DNA from 2 places in the Synechococcus sp. B60.1 genome. Region 1 is predicted to be linked to the other one. Evidence: predicted binding sites of a transcription regulator. Region 1 holds the regulator's gene; the other holds the start of a gene.
The links. The regulator HrcA, encoded in region 1, represses chaperone genes, less so after heat shock. The targets are predictions, from matches to a motif close to TTAGCACTCNNNNNNNNNGAGTGCTAA.
Positions count from the first base shown of each region.

Region 2: groES (co-chaperone GroES) is a predicted target of HrcA. The motif match lies at 4,162-4,188, and genes of this name have one in related genera.

Region 1 covers NZ_JANSJN010000039.1:696-11,133, reverse strand. The annotation lists gene NW863_RS06100 (endonuclease MutS2) at 1-1,812, shown strand, start outside; gene NW863_RS06095 (hypothetical protein) at 1,919-2,170, opposite strand; gene NW863_RS06090 (urease subunit beta) at 2,307-2,714, opposite strand; gene NW863_RS06085 (urease subunit gamma) at 2,766-3,068, opposite strand; gene hrcA (heat-inducible transcriptional repressor HrcA) at 3,404-4,582, shown strand; gene tilS (tRNA lysidine(34) synthetase TilS) at 4,635-5,624, shown strand; partial or broken gene NW863_RS06070 (zinc ribbon domain-containing protein) at 6,005-6,268, shown strand; gene NW863_RS06065 (SpoIID/LytB domain-containing protein) at 6,309-7,145, opposite strand; gene NW863_RS06060 (MFS transporter) at 7,229-8,518, opposite strand; gene yidD (membrane protein insertion efficiency factor YidD) at 8,712-8,990, shown strand; gene NW863_RS06050 (RidA family protein) at 9,061-9,477, opposite strand; gene NW863_RS06045 (phenylpyruvate tautomerase MIF-related protein) at 9,618-9,968, shown strand; gene NW863_RS06040 (hypothetical protein) at 10,159-10,359, shown strand; partial or broken gene gshA (glutamate--cysteine ligase) at 10,405-10,438, opposite strand, start outside.
Region 2 covers NZ_JANSJN010000083.1:362-6,522, reverse strand. The annotation lists gene NW863_RS09790 (ATP-binding protein) at 1-894, shown strand, start outside; gene NW863_RS09785 (DUF3067 family protein) at 977-1,294, opposite strand; gene NW863_RS09780 (cytochrome b6-f complex iron-sulfur subunit) at 1,468-1,986, shown strand; gene NW863_RS09775 (apocytochrome f) at 2,175-3,158, shown strand; gene NW863_RS09770 (PhzF family phenazine biosynthesis protein) at 3,213-4,013, opposite strand; gene groES (co-chaperone GroES) at 4,270-4,581, shown strand; gene groL (chaperonin GroEL) at 4,648-6,161, shown strand, end outside.

The DNA of each region.
Region 1 (10,438 bases):
CAGGCGCTGCAGGACACGTTGATTGGCCAGCGGCAGGGGCGCTTTGTGCTGATGGTGAAGGCCACCCACCGCGACGTGATCCGGGGCATCGTCCACGACAGCTCTGCCAGTGGGGCCACCCTCTATGTGGAGCCCTACGCTGTGGTGGAGCTGGGCAACCGGCTGCGGGAAACCCAGGCCCAGATCCAGGCGGAGGAAGAGCGAATCTTGGCGGCGCTCTCTGCCCAGGTGGGATCCGTGGCCACCGATCTGGAGCATTTGCAGGCGGTGCTGGTGGGGCTGGAGGTGGCCTTGGCCCGTGGCCGCTACAGTCTTTGGTTGGCGGGCAATCGCCCCCAGTTTGTCCCGGCAGGATTGCGCCTGCGCCAAGCTAGGCACCCCTTGCTTCTGTGGCAGTCTCGCGAGGAAGGCAAGGGCCCGGAGGTGATCCCGATTGATTTCACCCTCTCCGAGTCCATCCGCGCCGTGGTCATCACCGGCCCCAACACCGGTGGCAAGACGGTTGCTCTGAAGACCTTGGGGCTATTGGTGCTTATGGCCAAGGCGGGGATCTTCCTGCCTGCCCAGGATCCGCCCCAACTGCCCTGGTTCGACGGGGTCTATGCCGACATCGGCGACGAGCAATCGCTGCAGCAAAGCCTCTCCACTTTTTCCGGGCACATTCGCCGCATCAGCCGCATCGTGCAAGCTTTGCAGTCAGACCCGGCGCCGGCCCTTGTTCTGCTGGACGAGGTGGGGGCGGGCACGGATCCTAGCGAGGGTGCGGCCCTGGCGGCTGGGCTATTGGAGTATCTCTCGGAAAAGGCCCTGCTTACCTTGGCCACCACCCACTACGGCGAGCTGAAGGCCCTCAAGTACCAGCATCCCGGCTTTGAGAATGCCTCGGTGGAGTTTGACGAGGCCACTCTAGCCCCCACCTACCGCCTACTGTGGGGGATCCCTGGTCGCTCCAATGCCTTTGCCATTGCCCGGCGGCTGCACCTGGAGCCGGAGATTCTGCGGCGGGCGCAGCAGCATCTGCAGGGGGAAAGCCAGGTGGATAAGGTGATCGCGGGGCTGGAGGCGCAACGGGCCCAGTTGGAAGAGCGGGCCGCCCAGGTGGGATCCCTGCACCAAGAGCTGGAAACCCTGTACCGCCAAATGCAGCAGCGCAGCCGGCAAATGGCTGAGCGAGAGGCGCAACTGGAGTACCAGCAGCGACAGGGGCTGCAAGCCCTCTTGGCCGCTGCCCGCCGGGAGGTGGCCGCCGCCATCCGCAAGTTGCAGCAGGGGGACAATCCCCAGCAGGTTGCTGCTGAGCTGGAGCAGATTCGCGGGCGCTACTCGCCGCCGTCGCCGCCGGTTGAGACTGAGTTCGTGCCGGAGGTGGGGGATCGGGTGCGGCTGAGGGGCCTGGGGCAGACGGGGGAGGTGATTGCCGTCGAAGGGGATGTGTATGTAGTGCGCAGCGGCATCCTCAAGTTCACGGTGCCGCAGGGCCAGTTGGATCCCATCGATGAACATCAGGCCAAACAGCGCCAGCGCCCCAAAGCTCCTCCCTCCCCTCCGCCCACCACTGCTCCCCTGAACCTGCGCACCAGCCGCAACACCCTTGACCTAAGGGGGAAAACTGTAGCCGATGCCGAGGCGATTCTGGAACAGCACTTTGCCCAAGCCCCTCCTGGCCCGGTTTGGATCATCCACGGCCACGGCACGGGACGCCTGCGGGCCGGCGTCCAGGCCTACCTCCAAAATCACCCGCGTGTCCAGAGGTTTGCCCCGGCGGATCCCCAGGATGGGGGTACGGGCGTAACGGTAGCCCACCTGCGGTGAGGCTGAGCGGCTTTCGGCGGGCTGGCTCCAACATTACCGAGAGCCTTGTCCAGTGTGATGAAGGTCTCTGACCTTCCCTCCCCCTTTGGGAGAGGGGCAGACGGTTTCAGACTTGACTTTGGAGCGCCGCTGTTGAGGTGACAGGCTGGGATCCCGCTTGGCGGTGCCGACTTTGCCAAAGCCAGTAGGCGCGCAGCAGTTGGCTATCTCCAATTAACTTGAGCATCACCGCCACCGTCGCACTGGTCCAGCCGAGGGGGCCGAAAGTGGCACCTGCTGCCGCCAACAGGGCCAACCCGGAAAGATTCAGCCCCAAGCCCTGTACCCCCATCCACCAAACGGTCTCACGCTCTAACATTGGCCAGATCCTAGAGGAAGAATTGGATAGCCCTACTCTCCTAAATTTGAGGCGGGATGGGGATATGGCCAAGCCTCAGCCTAGATGCCCAAAGCTGCATGCTTCGGGGGGCGTTATGTCCATAGCGCTTAGCCACCTAGCCCATCCACTCCTGCAATCGGGCCAGGGCCAGCCGCTTTTGCGTTGCAGAGCGGACGCTGCCCTCCGTTAGCCGGTTGAAGCCATGCACCAGCCCCTTGCCTCCCAGCGCCACCAGAGTGACCCGATGGGTTTGCCCCGGCTCAAAACGCACCGCTTGGCCGGAAGGGATGTTGAGGCGCATGCCAAAGCTGGCGGCGCGATCGAACACCAGGGCTCGGTTGACCTCGAAAAAGTGAAAATGGGATCCCACCTGAATGGGCCGATCCCCCCGGTTGGTGACCTCCAGCGTCACAGTGGCCCGCCCGACATTGGCTTGGATGGGATCCTCTGCCAGCAACAGCTCTCCCGGGATCGGGGCTGGTTCAGGGTCGGCAGCAGGTGTGGCTTTGGATTTGCGAGCCATATGGACAACCTCCTGAAGTCTCTGGGTCTTTGGGAGATCCTTAGAAAGCAGCTAGCGAATGGGGTGGTGAAGGGTCACCAGCTTGGTTCCGTCGGGGAAGGTTGCCTCTACTTGAATTTCCGGGATCATCTCCGGGATCCCTGGCATCACGTCCTCTCGGCTCAGCCACGTCAGCCCTTCACTCATCAACTGAGCAACGGTTTTCCCTTCCCGCGCCCCCTCCAAGATGGCTGCGCTCAGGTAGGCCACCGCCTCGGGGTAATTGAGTTTGAGGCCCCGCTGCCGCCGATCCCGAGCTAACTGGGCGGCCAGGTAGATCAACAGCTTGTCTTTCTCCTGGGGGGACAAGTACATGGAGCAACCTCGAAAGATACAAAACGATACAGAACAGACAGCAGCAGGCTCACTTAGCCTAGAGTTGACTTAATTACTTAGTACCACCTCTGGGCGAAAAAAGGCTGCAGAGGCTACAGGGGGTTTCGCTTTTCTTGCCAAACCAAGAGCTTCCACCTCTTTCCACCTCTGCCGTTGCTACTTTCCGCCCCTGCCACCCATGATGAAAGAGTAACAATAAAGTTAAAAATAGAAGTAAAACTTTATCCGATCCTCATTTAGCCCTAGCTTGGTTGACCTGAGATCCATTGGCTAATTCCTCTTAGCAGGTGTTGATTGGGTTCTTTTGAGCAGCCATGAAACTCGAACTGACTCCCAGACAACGGAAGATCCTGTGGGCAACGGTGCGCAGGTATATTGCCACGGCAGAACCTGTCGGCTCCAAAACCTTGGCCCAGTCCTACAACCTCGGAGTCAGCACGGCTACCATTCGCAACGACTTGGCCACTTTGGAGCAGGTTGGGTTGCTGTTCCAGCCCCACACCTCTGCCGGTCGGATCCCTTCTGACTTTGGCTATCGGGTCTATGTGAACGATCTGTTGACCTCCGCCAACATGGATGAGATCCCGAGCGATGCTCCCCAGCCGGAGCCCCATCCTGCGCTGCAGCAGTTGCTGGATCAGCTCAACCGTGAGCTGGGGGACGACCTCGATAGCCTCTTGCAGAGGGTGGCACAGCTTTTGGCCCACTTGAGCGGTTGCATCGCTCTCATCACCCCTCCCCAGGGGCCGGTGGTAGCCGTTCACCATGTGCAGTTGCTGCCGGTGGGGCCAGGGCGGGTGATGGTGCTAGTGGTTACGGATTCCTACCAAACCCATTCGGCCTTGGTTAGCCCACCGGAGTGGCCCGACGATCGGCGCGAGGATCTGGAAGATGAGCTGCAGCTACTGAGCAACTTTCTCACCCTGAAGTTGCGGGGCAAGACTTTTGCCGAGCTGCAGGATCTGAGCTGGTTGAAGCTGGATGAGGAGTTTCGCGCTTACAGCCATTGGCTGCAGCAACTGCTGCGCTCGGTAGTGCAGCGCTACCTACGGCCCTCGCTGGGACAGGTGTTCAGCGCGGGCATGACGGAGCTGATGCGGCAGCCGGAGTTTTCCCAGGCCCAGCGGATGCAGGCGGTGGCCCAGTTGATCGAAAAGGGATCCGAGCAGCTTCAGGGGATGATCGGGCTCTATTCCATGCCAGATAGCCCGTCCACGGGCGAAGCAACTCTTTCGGCCACGGCGGCCAGGAACAAGGCATCCTCTAGCACTCCAGAGCAGGATCCATCCCACAACGTTCCCGTGATCATCTACATTGGCAGCGAGAACCCGCTGGAATCTCTGCACCACTGCACGGTCATTGCCTCAGTTTATCGCCGCCGCTCGGCGCCCCTGGGTGCGGTCACCCTGCTGGGGCCGACCCGCATGGCCTACGAGCGGAGCATCGCTGCTGTGCAGACGGTGGCCTCCCATCTCACTCGGGCCCTTGCCTGAGGGATCCCAGGGAGAACGCGAGGTCTGGGTTGCCCCCGAGCAATAGCCAACTGTGGCCAGGCTTTCTCCTCTTCACCTGCGGGTTCAGTGTGCCATTCGCGAGCGGCAACTGCTTCGCCCCGGCCAGCGGCTGCTGGTAGCTTTTTCTGGCGGACAAGATTCTTTTTCCCTGCTCCAGATCTTGCGGGATTTGCAGCCTCGCTGGGGCTGGCAGATCTTTGTTTTGCACTGTGATCACCGTTGGTCAGCCGATGAGACGGAGTGTGCCAAGTTTTTGCAGGGATGGCTGCAACAGCAGGGCCTGCCCCACGCCGTTGAGACTGCCGATCCCATCCGCTGGGATGAGGCGGGGGCCAGGGCTTGGCGCTACCAGCAACTGAACAAATGGGCGCGCACCTGGAGTTGCGAGGTGGTGACCACAGGGCACACGGCCAGCGACCGGGCGGAGACGTTTTTGTGGAACCTGCTGCGGGGCACGGGGGCTGCCGGCCTGGTCAGCCTAGATTGGCAACGGCGTTTGGACGAGCGGGATCCCACCTCCGCTTGGTTGGTGCGTCCCCTGCTGGGCCTTTCCCGCTGGGAAACGGAAGAGTTCTGCCGACAATACCAGTTGCCGGTCTGGCCGGATCGCAGCAACCAGGATCTGGCTCATGGCCGCAACCGCCTTCGCTTAGAGGTGATGCCCTATCTCAAGCAGCACTTTAACCCGCAACTGGAAGCGGCTTTGAATCGGGCAGCCACACTGTTGCAGGCAGAGCATGAGCTGGTGGTGGCGCAAGCCGCCCAACTGTGGTTACAGGTGTACGAGCCCGCTTTGCCGGGGCTGCAGCGGGATCCCTTGCGGGCTGCGCCCCTGGCTTTGCAGCGGCAGGTGATGTTTCAATTCTTGTCGCTGCTGCTGCCCCATCACCCAACTTTTGAGCAGGTGGAAGCCGGGATGCGGCTCCTGAAAGCAGGCCGCCGCAGCCGCAGCCCCGACTACCCTGGCGGAGGCTGGCTAGAGGTGAAGGGGGATCACCTGGTCTGGATCTCTGCTCAGTGAGAGCTCTCCCCCTCCTGCAACGGCTGAGAACCTCAACCAATAGTTAACAGCACAGTTCAGATTTGCACGGCAACTACCGTCCCAGAAAATCCTTACTGGGGACAAACGAGGGGCTACTCAGAGGAAGCTCGATGGGAGCCTCACAGAGGGTAAAGCTGGAGGCCTCGACTTTAGTGCGGGGAGGAAGGCTACTCTGGAACTTTGGTGGCCAAAGTGGCGACTCCTTCGCAAGATACCCCACTGTATACTGTAGGGGGGATAGCTCCTGCGCGAATGATGGAGCATGACTCAAGTTCTAACTATCTCCCGCAAGCTCAAGGTATCTGCGTCGCAAGCCGCCAAGCTGGATGCAACCAAGGCCTCCGGCCCGCTGGCGCGAGCGTGAACGAGTTAACCAACAGCCGCGCAGCCAGAGAGAGCGGCGGCGGTTGAACAGTTGGGCCTTCTACCCGTTGCGGCAGTTTGTGCACTACAAGGCAATGAGGGTAGGGGTCAAGGTTGTGGTGGTGCCGCCTGCCTGCAGCTCACAGACCTGCCACCGTTGCTTGTGGCTTGGCCAGCGGGAAGGGGAGCATTTTCGCTGTGTCAACCCCGTCTGTAGTTGGGAAGGGGATGCGGATTTTAACGCTGCCACTCGCGTTAGCGGGACGGAGTCCCTAAGCTCCCGACTTCAGTGGGGGAAGTTTACCCTGGCAAGCGAGCAAAGCTGACTCCTGGGTAGTAATAAGCCAAAATTTGGCGGTAGGTCCAGCCCTGACGGGCCAATTCTTGGGCACCCCACTGGCTCATGCCAATACCATGCCCGTACTTGGGATAGGGGCTAAAATCCGGCAGACTTCTCAGGTAAGGGATCCCGCTCACCCCAACGGTTTGGCTGCCGGCGCTGGCGCTGTACATGGCGTTTACAAATTGCCCCCCATACACCATGACGATGCCGCGGGTGGCGTGTGTTGCTGCTAGGGCGGCGGCTGAGCGCTGCGAGAGGCCCCGATACACCTGGGAGCGGGTGTCGCTAAACACATCAAACCAGCCGCGGGAATTGCGGTGGTGAAGAACATAGGTGCGGGCTGCCACCGCCTGGGCCTTGAGGGCCTCGGGCAAGAAGCGGGATCCCATCTCGGCTTCCACCACGCCGGCCACGTAGTCTTCTAGATCCACGTAGTTGATGGCCATTACCCTGTTATACCCGGTCAAGAGCACCTTGCCGGAATACCAGCGGCCATCCACGGCCACCAGGCCACCCGCTGGCGGCTCGATGAACAACACCGGGCTGACCACCCCCTGCAGGCGCACCCCTTGAGGGCCGGGCTGGGCCAGAAACCCTTGCATGGGCGGCAACTCGGCCAGCACCTCTTGGCGGCTGTTGGTCAGTTGGGCGGGGCGAGAAACGCCCACCACCACAGGGGCGGTGGCATCGGCCAATTGCACGCGCACCGTCACCCCCCAAGCGCTCTCTATCCATCCCCCTAAGGTGCCCACCAGCAGGGATCCCATCAGGGCAAGCCAACCCCGTGCTCCCATAGCCTCTGTCCAGAGTTCTTTTTTGTACAGCAACCCCAGCCTAGGATAGAGCAAATCGGACTTGGGAATGAAAATCAGGGTGCCTAAAGGGCGGGACGGGATCCCGTTGACAAGGGAGCGGGCGGATGGGATTGCTCCAAAGGGAGAGAATCAGGTTGTCGAAACCGATCCGGTTCCAGGCCCAAGGCAAAGCACAGGGAGGATCCCGGTCGTCCATTGGAGAAGCAGAGAAAAGCTCCCAGCGAAGCCAATGCCAGAAGGGCCGCATAGCCGAACATGGCCCGATAGCCGGATCCCAGCGCCAGGGTGCCCAGGATCGGCCCCGCCAGCCCAATGCCCAAGTCAAACCCACACATCACCAAGCTGAACAAACGCCCCCGCTCCACCGGCTCAGAGCGATCGGCTACCAGGGCGGAGATCAGCGGGATCAAGGTGCCAAAACCCGACCCCACCACGATCCCGGCGACAAGAAAAGCCCCGACGCTGTCGGCAACCAACAGGATCCCCATCGCCAGAGCATAGGTGGCCAAGCTCAGAGAGATAAACGGCCCCCGCCCGTAGCGATCGGAAGCGCGACCAGCCAGCAGGCGCACGCCGAAGCTGGCAAAGGCCACCGCCGTATAAAAAAGACCGGGATTGAGGGGAACTCCGACCTCTTGGATCAACAGGGCCACAAAAGTAGTCTGGGTGCCGAAGGCCAGCCCCACCAAGAGCATGACCCCAGCGAGAGAGCACACCTTGGGGTTGAGCACAAGGCTCCAAAACGCTCCATCCGGGGGCAGGGATCCCCAACCCCCACGGCGCTGCTCGCGAACCGATTGGGTACAGAGAAAGCCCACCAACCCCAGCAGAGCGGCAAAGAGAAACAGAGGGCCATAACCAACCAGCTCCTGCAAAAAGCCGCCCAAAGCAGGGCCGATGGCTACACCAATGGGATTGACCAAACTCATGTAGCCCAAGATCTCGCCGCGTTTTGCTTCCGGGGCAAAATCCGCCACCAAAGTAACGTAGGCGGTGGCAAAAGCGGCGATGCTGATCCCGTGAAAGGCCCGCACCAGCGCTATCCACGGGATCCAATCCCAGAGCCAGTACCCCAAAGGCGCCATCCCCGCCGCGCCCATGCCGATGAGCAAGACGATCCGGCGACTGTGGCCATCCGCCAGCCGCCCCAACCAAGGGCGAAAAGCCAGCAGCCCAATCGAGAAGGCCCCCATCACCAAGCCCACCTCTTGGCTGGTGCCGCCCACATCCCGGACGTAGAGCGGCAGTGTGGGCAACAGCGAAGACAGACTGGCCCAAAAGAGCAGCCCGGCCACGAAGAGAATGCCCAAGTTGCGCCGCTGCGCCGGCTGTAGCTGCCCGAATACCCTCACGCCCACTCCCAATGAAACTCTCACAACCCTGCCAGGGAGCAAAGCCGTCTCCACAGCATCCCTGAACAGAAATATTACGAAATGTCTATTTGGGTGCTGACTTTTTCAATCTTAACCTCTTGTCTGGAACTGTGCAGGATCCCTGTTCAGGGGCAGCCGTTAGCCTGGAAGTGGCCTTTTTGTACGCTTGCCTATGGCGGAACGGTCAGATCCCTTGACTCGCGGTTTGGTTGCCCTGATTCGGGGCTACCAGATAGGCATCTCCCCTTGGCTGCCTCCTGCGTGCCGCTACTACCCCACCTGCTCCCAGTACACGCTGGAAGCAGTGCGGCGCTACGGCGCCATCCGAGGCAGTTGGCTGGGGATCCGCCGCCTCTGCCGCTGCCACCCTTGGCATCCGGGGAGCTACGACCCGGTGCCCGACTTGCCAGGATCCGCACCTGACGAAACTTATCGCCCCAGCCGAGATTGATTGACGAGGGGGATCCCTGTCAGGCCAAGATCGGTGTTGCCGGAAAAGGCTGTATTTGGGAGCCGGTCAGTCAGGAATAGCAGGCCACCGCCTCGATTTCCACCAAGGCATTCAAGGGCAAGCCAGCCACCTGCACGCAAGAGCGGGCCGGCGCCGGGTCTGCGGCAAAAAACTCTCGATAAACCTCGTTCATGGCGGCAAAGTCTTTCATATCCGCCAAAAAAACGGTTGTCTTCACCACATTGGCCAGGCTCGTGCCCCCTGCTTCCAGCACCGCCTTCAGGTTCAGCAACGCCTGCCGAGTTTGCGAGGCAACATCTTCTCCCGCCAGCTTGCCAGTTTTGGGATCCAGGCCCACCTGGCCGGCGGCAAACAGAAAGGGCCCCGAAGCAACAACGCCCTGGCTGTAAGGGCCGACAGGAACAGGAGCGGCCTCGGTTTGTACAGCACAAGGGCCTGGCCCGGTTTGGCCCTGCGGATGGCCCATCGCGGAATTGGCCAGATTGCTCGGCTCCATAGAGGTTTGCCCCCGTGAAGAGAAGCTCTTTCGCTACGCTACCACAGGCGGATCCCAGAGAAGACGAACCCGCAATGCCAAAATAGGCTTGTCGGGAGGAAAAAGTACTCATGCCTTTGATCAAGTTGCAAACCTCTCTGCAGCCAGAACCTGCCACCGTGGCCGAGCTGCTCAAGTTCCTCTCTGCTGCTCTGGCTAAGCAGTTGGGCAAGTCGGAAGCCTACGTAATGACTGCTTTTGAAGGAGGGATCCCGATGACCTTTGCCGGCAGCGCCGATCCCTGCTGCTATGTAGAGATCAAGAGTATTGGGCAGTTTTCCGCCGATCAAACCCGATCCCTGAGCGAGTTTTTTTGCAGCACCATCGAGGACAAATTGGGGATCCCCAGGAAGAGGATTTACATTGAGTTCAGCGATGCCAAAGGCTATCTTTGGGGATGGAACGGCACGACCTTTGGGTGAAAGCTACTTCGCACAAGTCAGGTATTTCCTAGCCTGGCTGCTCTAGCCTATCTAGCAACAGCTTTCTGATGCTCTCGAGCGCCCTAGGAGACCTGTCCCAACCCAGAGCAAATCCCGCAAAGCGGCAGCTTCTACTGAAGCTTGCTGGCCTTTTGGGCGTGGCCGTTCTTATTTTTGGGTAGCCCATCGATTGGGATTTTTTGGAGTTATTCAAGACTGGTTTGCCAAAGCTCTGGTGGAAGACTTGGGGCTGCTGGGGCCAATGCTTTTTTTCATTGCCATTTACATCGTGGCCATCTACATTGTGGCGACGGTGCCGCCTCTGCCGGCTTCGCTGCTGACCTTGGACGCAGGAGCTGTGGGGCTCGGCAAGCCCTACGGGAAGGGGTAAAGCAGGGCTAGGCCAACCTAAGTCAAAGTGGCCTTGCGCAGAGGCTCAGCCAACCAGTTGGCAGAGGGTCTCCTGCCTT
Region 2 (6,161 bases), on a different contig from region 1:
CAGGCGCTGGGCTTGGGGATCCCCTGGCCGGATGAAAACCCCAGCAGCTCTGGCTGGGATCCCCGCCCTTTTGCCGATTGGGGCCAGAGCCTGGAGGCCTTAATTGCCCACTACCGCCAAGGGGGAGTGGGGCTCTATGGTCGCTATTGGGCGTTTCGCTGGGGGCCGGCAGGGCTAGAAGGGATCCCCACTCCCGATCTGCCCGACTGGGAGGAGATCTACGGCTACGAACGGCAGAAACGGCAGTTGGCCGCTAACACCGAAGCCCTACTGCGGGGGGATCCGGCGTTGCATGTGCTGCTTTACGGGGCGCGAGGCACCGGCAAGTCTTCCCTCGTGAAGGCGTTGTTGCGGCGCTACGGCCCCCAGGGGCTGCGCCTTTTGGAGCTGCGACGAGCAGATTTGGCTCAATTGCCGCAGATCTTGGCAGAGCTGGGACAGCAGGCGCTGCCCTTTGTCCTCTTTGTGGACGATCTCTCCTTTGAGGCCGACGAGACCGAGTTTAAGCAGCTCAAAGTGCTGCTGGAAGGGGATCTCCTCCCACCGCCGCCCAACGTGCGTCTCTATGCCACCAGCAACCGCCGCCATCTTATCCGCGAGTTTTTTGGCGATCGCCCCCCTCCCCAAGAGCAAGAGGTGCACGCCTGGGATACGGTGCAGGAGAAGCTGTCGCTGCGGGATCGCTTCGGCCTCACTCTCACCTTTGCCCCCTTCGGCCAAACCGACTACCTGGCCACCGTAGAACACCTAGCCCGCCGACTGGGCCTCGACTCTTCTGGGGAAGCTTTGCGCCGCCAAGCCCTCCTCTGGGCGCAACAGCAAAATGGCTTTTCCGGTCGCACCGCCCGCCAGTTTTTGCAGGCTCTGCAGGCCGGCCTGGTGGAAGTTGGATAGCCAGCCGATTGTTGGAGTTTTCGTCGATAGAGGCGAAACTGTCCGTGGCTACCCTTTAGGGAAGAGCCGGGGGCGAGGAAGACTACAGCAGCCACTCGGAGGCGCGTTCTCCCACCCCTTGCAAATCCAAAGGAATGGCCACCGCCTTCCCGATGCGGGGTTTCTGACGGGTAGCCTCAATTTCTCGCTGCACCGCTTCCCACAGGCCCCACGCCTGCAAATGGGCCATGACAGACTCCAGGCGAGCCAGATACTCGGCCTCACTCAAAGGGAAAGAGGGCTGCTCCAGATAACGCCACATCACCAACAGAACCACCCTGTCCCCCATGCGGCGCAGTTGCACGTCGTAGGAATAGCCCCACTTCTCCCGCAGCAAAGCTTGAAAGTCGGATCCCGTCATAGGCTGGCTTGGATCGGGTTTGGACTGAGCTGGGCCGGAGAAGAAAAACCGCCGCCTCTTGCCTTGCACTTCCTTTAGCTTTGCATTTCTTAATGATATTAGCCAAGGGGCTCGGTTACGATGATGTCGTTTGTCAACGAACATTAAAACTTCTCAGGTTTGTACTGGCCATTATGACGGAAGCGGTTAGCAACTTCGAGGCGCCCCCCATGAGCCGGCGGGTTTTTCTGAATGCCCTCCTCAGCGGCTCGGTGGGGGTGGTGGTGGTGGGCACCCTCTACCCGGTGGTGAAGTATTTCATTCCCCCCTCTTCCGGTGGGTCAGGTGAGGGGCTGATAGCTCAGGATGCCCTCGGCAGGCCGATTAGCGTCAGTGAGCTGCTGGCTACCCACGCAGCCACGGATCGGGTGCTGGCCCAAGGCTTGAAAGGGGATCCCACCTATATCGTGATCGACAACGGCGCGGTGGCCAACTACGGCCTCAACGCGGTTTGCACCCACCTCGGCTGTGTGGTGCCCTGGAACGTGGGGGAAAACTTGTTCAAGTGCCCCTGCCACGGATCCCAGTACGCGGCTAACGGCAAGGTGATCCGGGGGCCGGCTCCCCGCTCCCTGGAGCTGGTGAGCGCCACAGTGGACGGCGACAACGTTCGCTTCAGCCCCTGGCAGGGCCCTGATTTCCGTGAGACCTGAAGCACCAGAATAGGCTCCGGAGAGACACTTGTGGTCTAAGTCTGTAACGGGCTACCGCCGGCTCAGAAGTGGGGGAAAAGCCCAGAGAAGTTGCTGCGCTAGTCCTGGCTAGAGCATGAGTTGTCAGCTTTGAGGAGATTGACCCCAAGGGCTTGCGAGAATTTTGATTGAGATTCTGAGCTGAACTTATGAAGCGAATTTACTTGGCCTTGTGTGCGCTGCTGCTGTTGCTGGGGATGGGATCCCGTCCGGCAGCAGCCTATCCGTACTATGCCCAGATGGCCTACGACAATCCCCGCGAGGCCACGGGGAAAATTGTCTGCGCCAACTGCCACCTGAACGCCATGCCCACCCGTGCCGAAGTGCCGCAGGCGGTTACCCCGGGCCAGGTGTTCACCATCAAAGTCGGGATCCCCTATGACTTGAGCAAGCAGCAGGTGTTGGCGGATGGCAGCAAGGGCGGGCTGAATGTGGGTGCCGTGGTGGTGTTGCCGGAAGGCTTCCGCCTGGCCACTGAGGAGGAGATGACGGAGGAGCAGCGGCAGGAAACGGCTGAGACCTACATCACCCCCTACAGCGACGAGAAGCCCAACATCCTTCTGGTGGGGCCCTTGCCTGGCGAGCAGCACCAGGAAATTGTCTTCCCAGTGGTAGCGCCTGACCCGAAAGAGGATCCCTCGGTGGCCTTCATGAAATATCGGGTCTATGTCGGCGCCAACCGCGGTCGTGGCCAGATCAACCCCGATGGCAGCCTCAGCAACAACAACGTCTTCCGCGCTCCCGCCACTGGCCGCCTAGCCAGCATTGCCACCATCGAATCCGACCTCAGCGACCTGCCGGCTGAGCTGGCTGCCCTGGTGCCGCCCGAATACGAGTTGCCAGGCACGCGGGTACTCAGCTTCGAGACCGAAGGCGGACTGAAGCACCTCGTGGTGCCGCCAGGGCCGGAGTTGGTGGTTAACATTGGCGATAGCGTCAAAGAAGGGGATCCGGTTACCAACAACCCCAACGTAGGTGGCTTTGGCCAAGTAGAGCGGGATCTGGTGCTGCAGAGCCCGGATCGGGTGAAATGGCTGGTGGCCTTCCTAGCAGCGGTGGCTATCACGCAGCTTCTGCTGGTGCTCAAGAAAAAGCAAGTGGAGCTCATTCAAGCGGCAGAACTTTTGGGCTAGCCCAACTGTTCCAGTACTTTTCCAGCACCCCGGAATCAGCCGGGGTGTTTTTTTCTAGGGAATCCGCAACTCTCCCACTATGACCAGCACGGCTTGTCCAGCAATCTCCACCCGCGGGCCGCGATGGCGGCACCAGAGCTCGCCTCCCCGCGCCGAGAGCTGCCGCACCCTGAGCTCAGTTCGGCCTAGGCGCTCTGACCAATAGGGCACCAACAGACATTGGGCAGAGCCAGTTACGGGATCCTCCGGGATCCCCAACTGGGGGGCAAAAACACGACAGACAAAATCCGGCTCTCCTTCCCTCTCTGCCCCAGAGGCGGTGACGATCAACCCCGAGACAGGCAGCGTCTGAACCCGATCCAACTCCGGCTGCACCTGCTGCACCTGTTGTGCCGAAGCCAGCACCGCTACCCCCATGCTGCCGCGGTACAGCTCTACAGGTGGGATCCCCAGAGCCGCGGCCACTTGCTCCTGGCCTTCTGGCCAGGGTTCCGGGAACTGGGCGGGAAAATCCATCGCCAGCCGCTTCCCCTGCCGCCGCACCTGCAGCCGGCCACTGCGGGTGGAAAAGGCCACCTCCTGAGCTTTTGGGTGAATCTCGGTCAAGAGCACATAGGCACCGGCCAAGGTGGCATGCCCACAGAGTTCTACCTCGGTGGTGGGAGTAAACCAGCGCAGCCCGTAGAGGGGAACATCGCCCAGGGATCCCTGGAGGAGTAAAAAAGCCGTCTCCGACAAGTTGTTCTCCGCCGCAATCGCTTGCATCAAAGCTGCCGGCAGCTCCTGAGGCGGCAAACACACCGCTGCCGGATTGCCCCTAAAAGGCACGGCCGTAAAGGCATCCACTTGAAACAACGGGATCCGCACCTGCTTGTTCAGCCCACCTCATGCCATGATCCCACAACAGGCCTAGAAGTAGAGAGATCCGCACCCAACCGTACCCGGCAAAAAGGGGGATCCCGCCAAAAGGGGCTATTGTCAGGCTGGAAAGTCGACTGATAGACTAGCACTCGTAAGCCGAGAGTGCTAAAACCTCGACTACGGAAGCTTAGGTTTGCGCTCGATACAACCCTTCAGCCTCGCGTTTTAGGCCTTACGGAGGATATTTGTCATGGCTGCAGTAACTCTCAACGTCTCTACGCTGAAGCCGCTAGGCGACCGCGTGCTGGTCAAGATTGCCCAGCAGGACGAAAAAACGGCGGGTGGCATCTTTTTGCCCGATACCGCCAAAGAAAAACCCCAAGTGGGGGAAGTGGTCGCAGTTGGGCCTGGCAAGCGCAATGACGAGGGCAAATTGATCCCGATGGAACTGAAAGCTGGCGACAGAGTGCTCTACTCCAAGTACGCCGGCACAGAAGTGAAGCTGGGCAGCGATGAGTACGTGCTGCTGGCTGAGCGAGATATTCTCGCAATCGTTCAGTAATTTTCAGTCCTTCAGCGATCGATCCTCTACATCGCCCTTAGTCCATTTACGTTTGAGAGGTTGAGTATGGCCAAGTCAATCATTTTTAGCGAAGAAGCCCGTCGCGCCCTTGAACACGGCATGGATATTTTGGCAGAAGCCGTAGCCGTTACCCTTGGCCCCAAAGGACGCAATGTTGTGCTGGAGAAAAAATTTGGCGCACCCCAAATTGTTAACGATGGGGTGACCATCGCCAAAGAAATTGAGCTGGAAGACCATATTGAAAACACTGGCGTCTCCTTGATTCGTCAGGCGGCTTCCAAGACCAACGACACGGCTGGTGACGGCACCACCACCGCCACCGTCCTGGCCCATGCCATGGTCAAAGAAGGGCTGAAAAACGTAGCCGCCGGCGCCAACCCGATTGCCCTTAAGCGCGGCATTGACAAGGCGGTGAAGTTCCTGGTGGACAAGATCGCCGAACATGCCCGCCCGGTGGAAGACTCCAAAGCCATTGCCCAGGTGGCGGCCATTTCCGCCGGCAACGATGAGGAAGTGGGCCGCATGATCGCCGAGGCCATGGACAAAGTGGGCCGCGAAGGGGTCATCTCCCTGGAAGAAGGCAAGTCCATGACCACGGAGCTGGAAGTGACGGAGGGGATGCGCTTTGACAAAGGCTACATTTCCCCCTACTTCGTCACCGACACGGAGCGGATGGAGGCGGTTCTGGAAAACCCCTACATCCTGATTACCGATAAGAAAATCACCCTGGTACAAGACCTGGTGCCGGTTCTGGAGCAAGTGGCCCGCGCCGGTCGTCCGCTGCTGATCATCGCCGAAGACATCGAGAAAGAAGCCCTGGCCACCCTGGTGGTGAACAAGCTGCGGGGCGTGCTGAGCGTGGTAGCGGTGAAAGCGCCTGGCTTTGGGGATCGCCGCAAGGCCATGCTGGAAGACATCGCCATCCTGACTGGCGGTGAGGTCATCAGCGAAGAACGCGGCCTGAAGCTGGAGAACGCCCGTCTCGACTCCTTCGGCTCGGCCCGTCGCGTCACAGTAACCAAAGACCACACCACCATCGTGGCGGAAGGCAACGAAGCGGCTGTCAAAGCCCGCTGCGAGCAAATCCGTCGCCAAATTGAGGAAACTGACTCCACCTACGACAAGGAAAAACTGCAAGAGCGTCTGGCCAAGCTCTCCGGCGGTGTGGCGGTGATCAAAGTAGGCGCGGCTACCGAAACCGAGATGAAGGATCGCAAGCTGCGCCTGGAGGACGCCATCAACGCCACCAAGGCGGCGGTGGAAGAAGGGATCGTCCCCGGCGGCGGTACCACCTTGGCGCACCTGATGCCGGTGGTCACCGAGTGGGCGCAGGCCAACCTGTCTGGCGATGAGCTGGTGGGGGCCATGCTGGTTGCCCGCGCTCTGGGCGCTCCGCTGCGCCGCATTGCCGAGAACGCCGGCCAGAACGGCTCGATCGTGCTGGAGCGGGTGAAAGAGAAACCCTTCACGGTGGGTTACGACGCCCAGAACGACGCCTATGTGGATATGTTTGAAGCGGGCATCGTTGACCCGGCCAAAGTCACTCGCTCTGCCCTGCA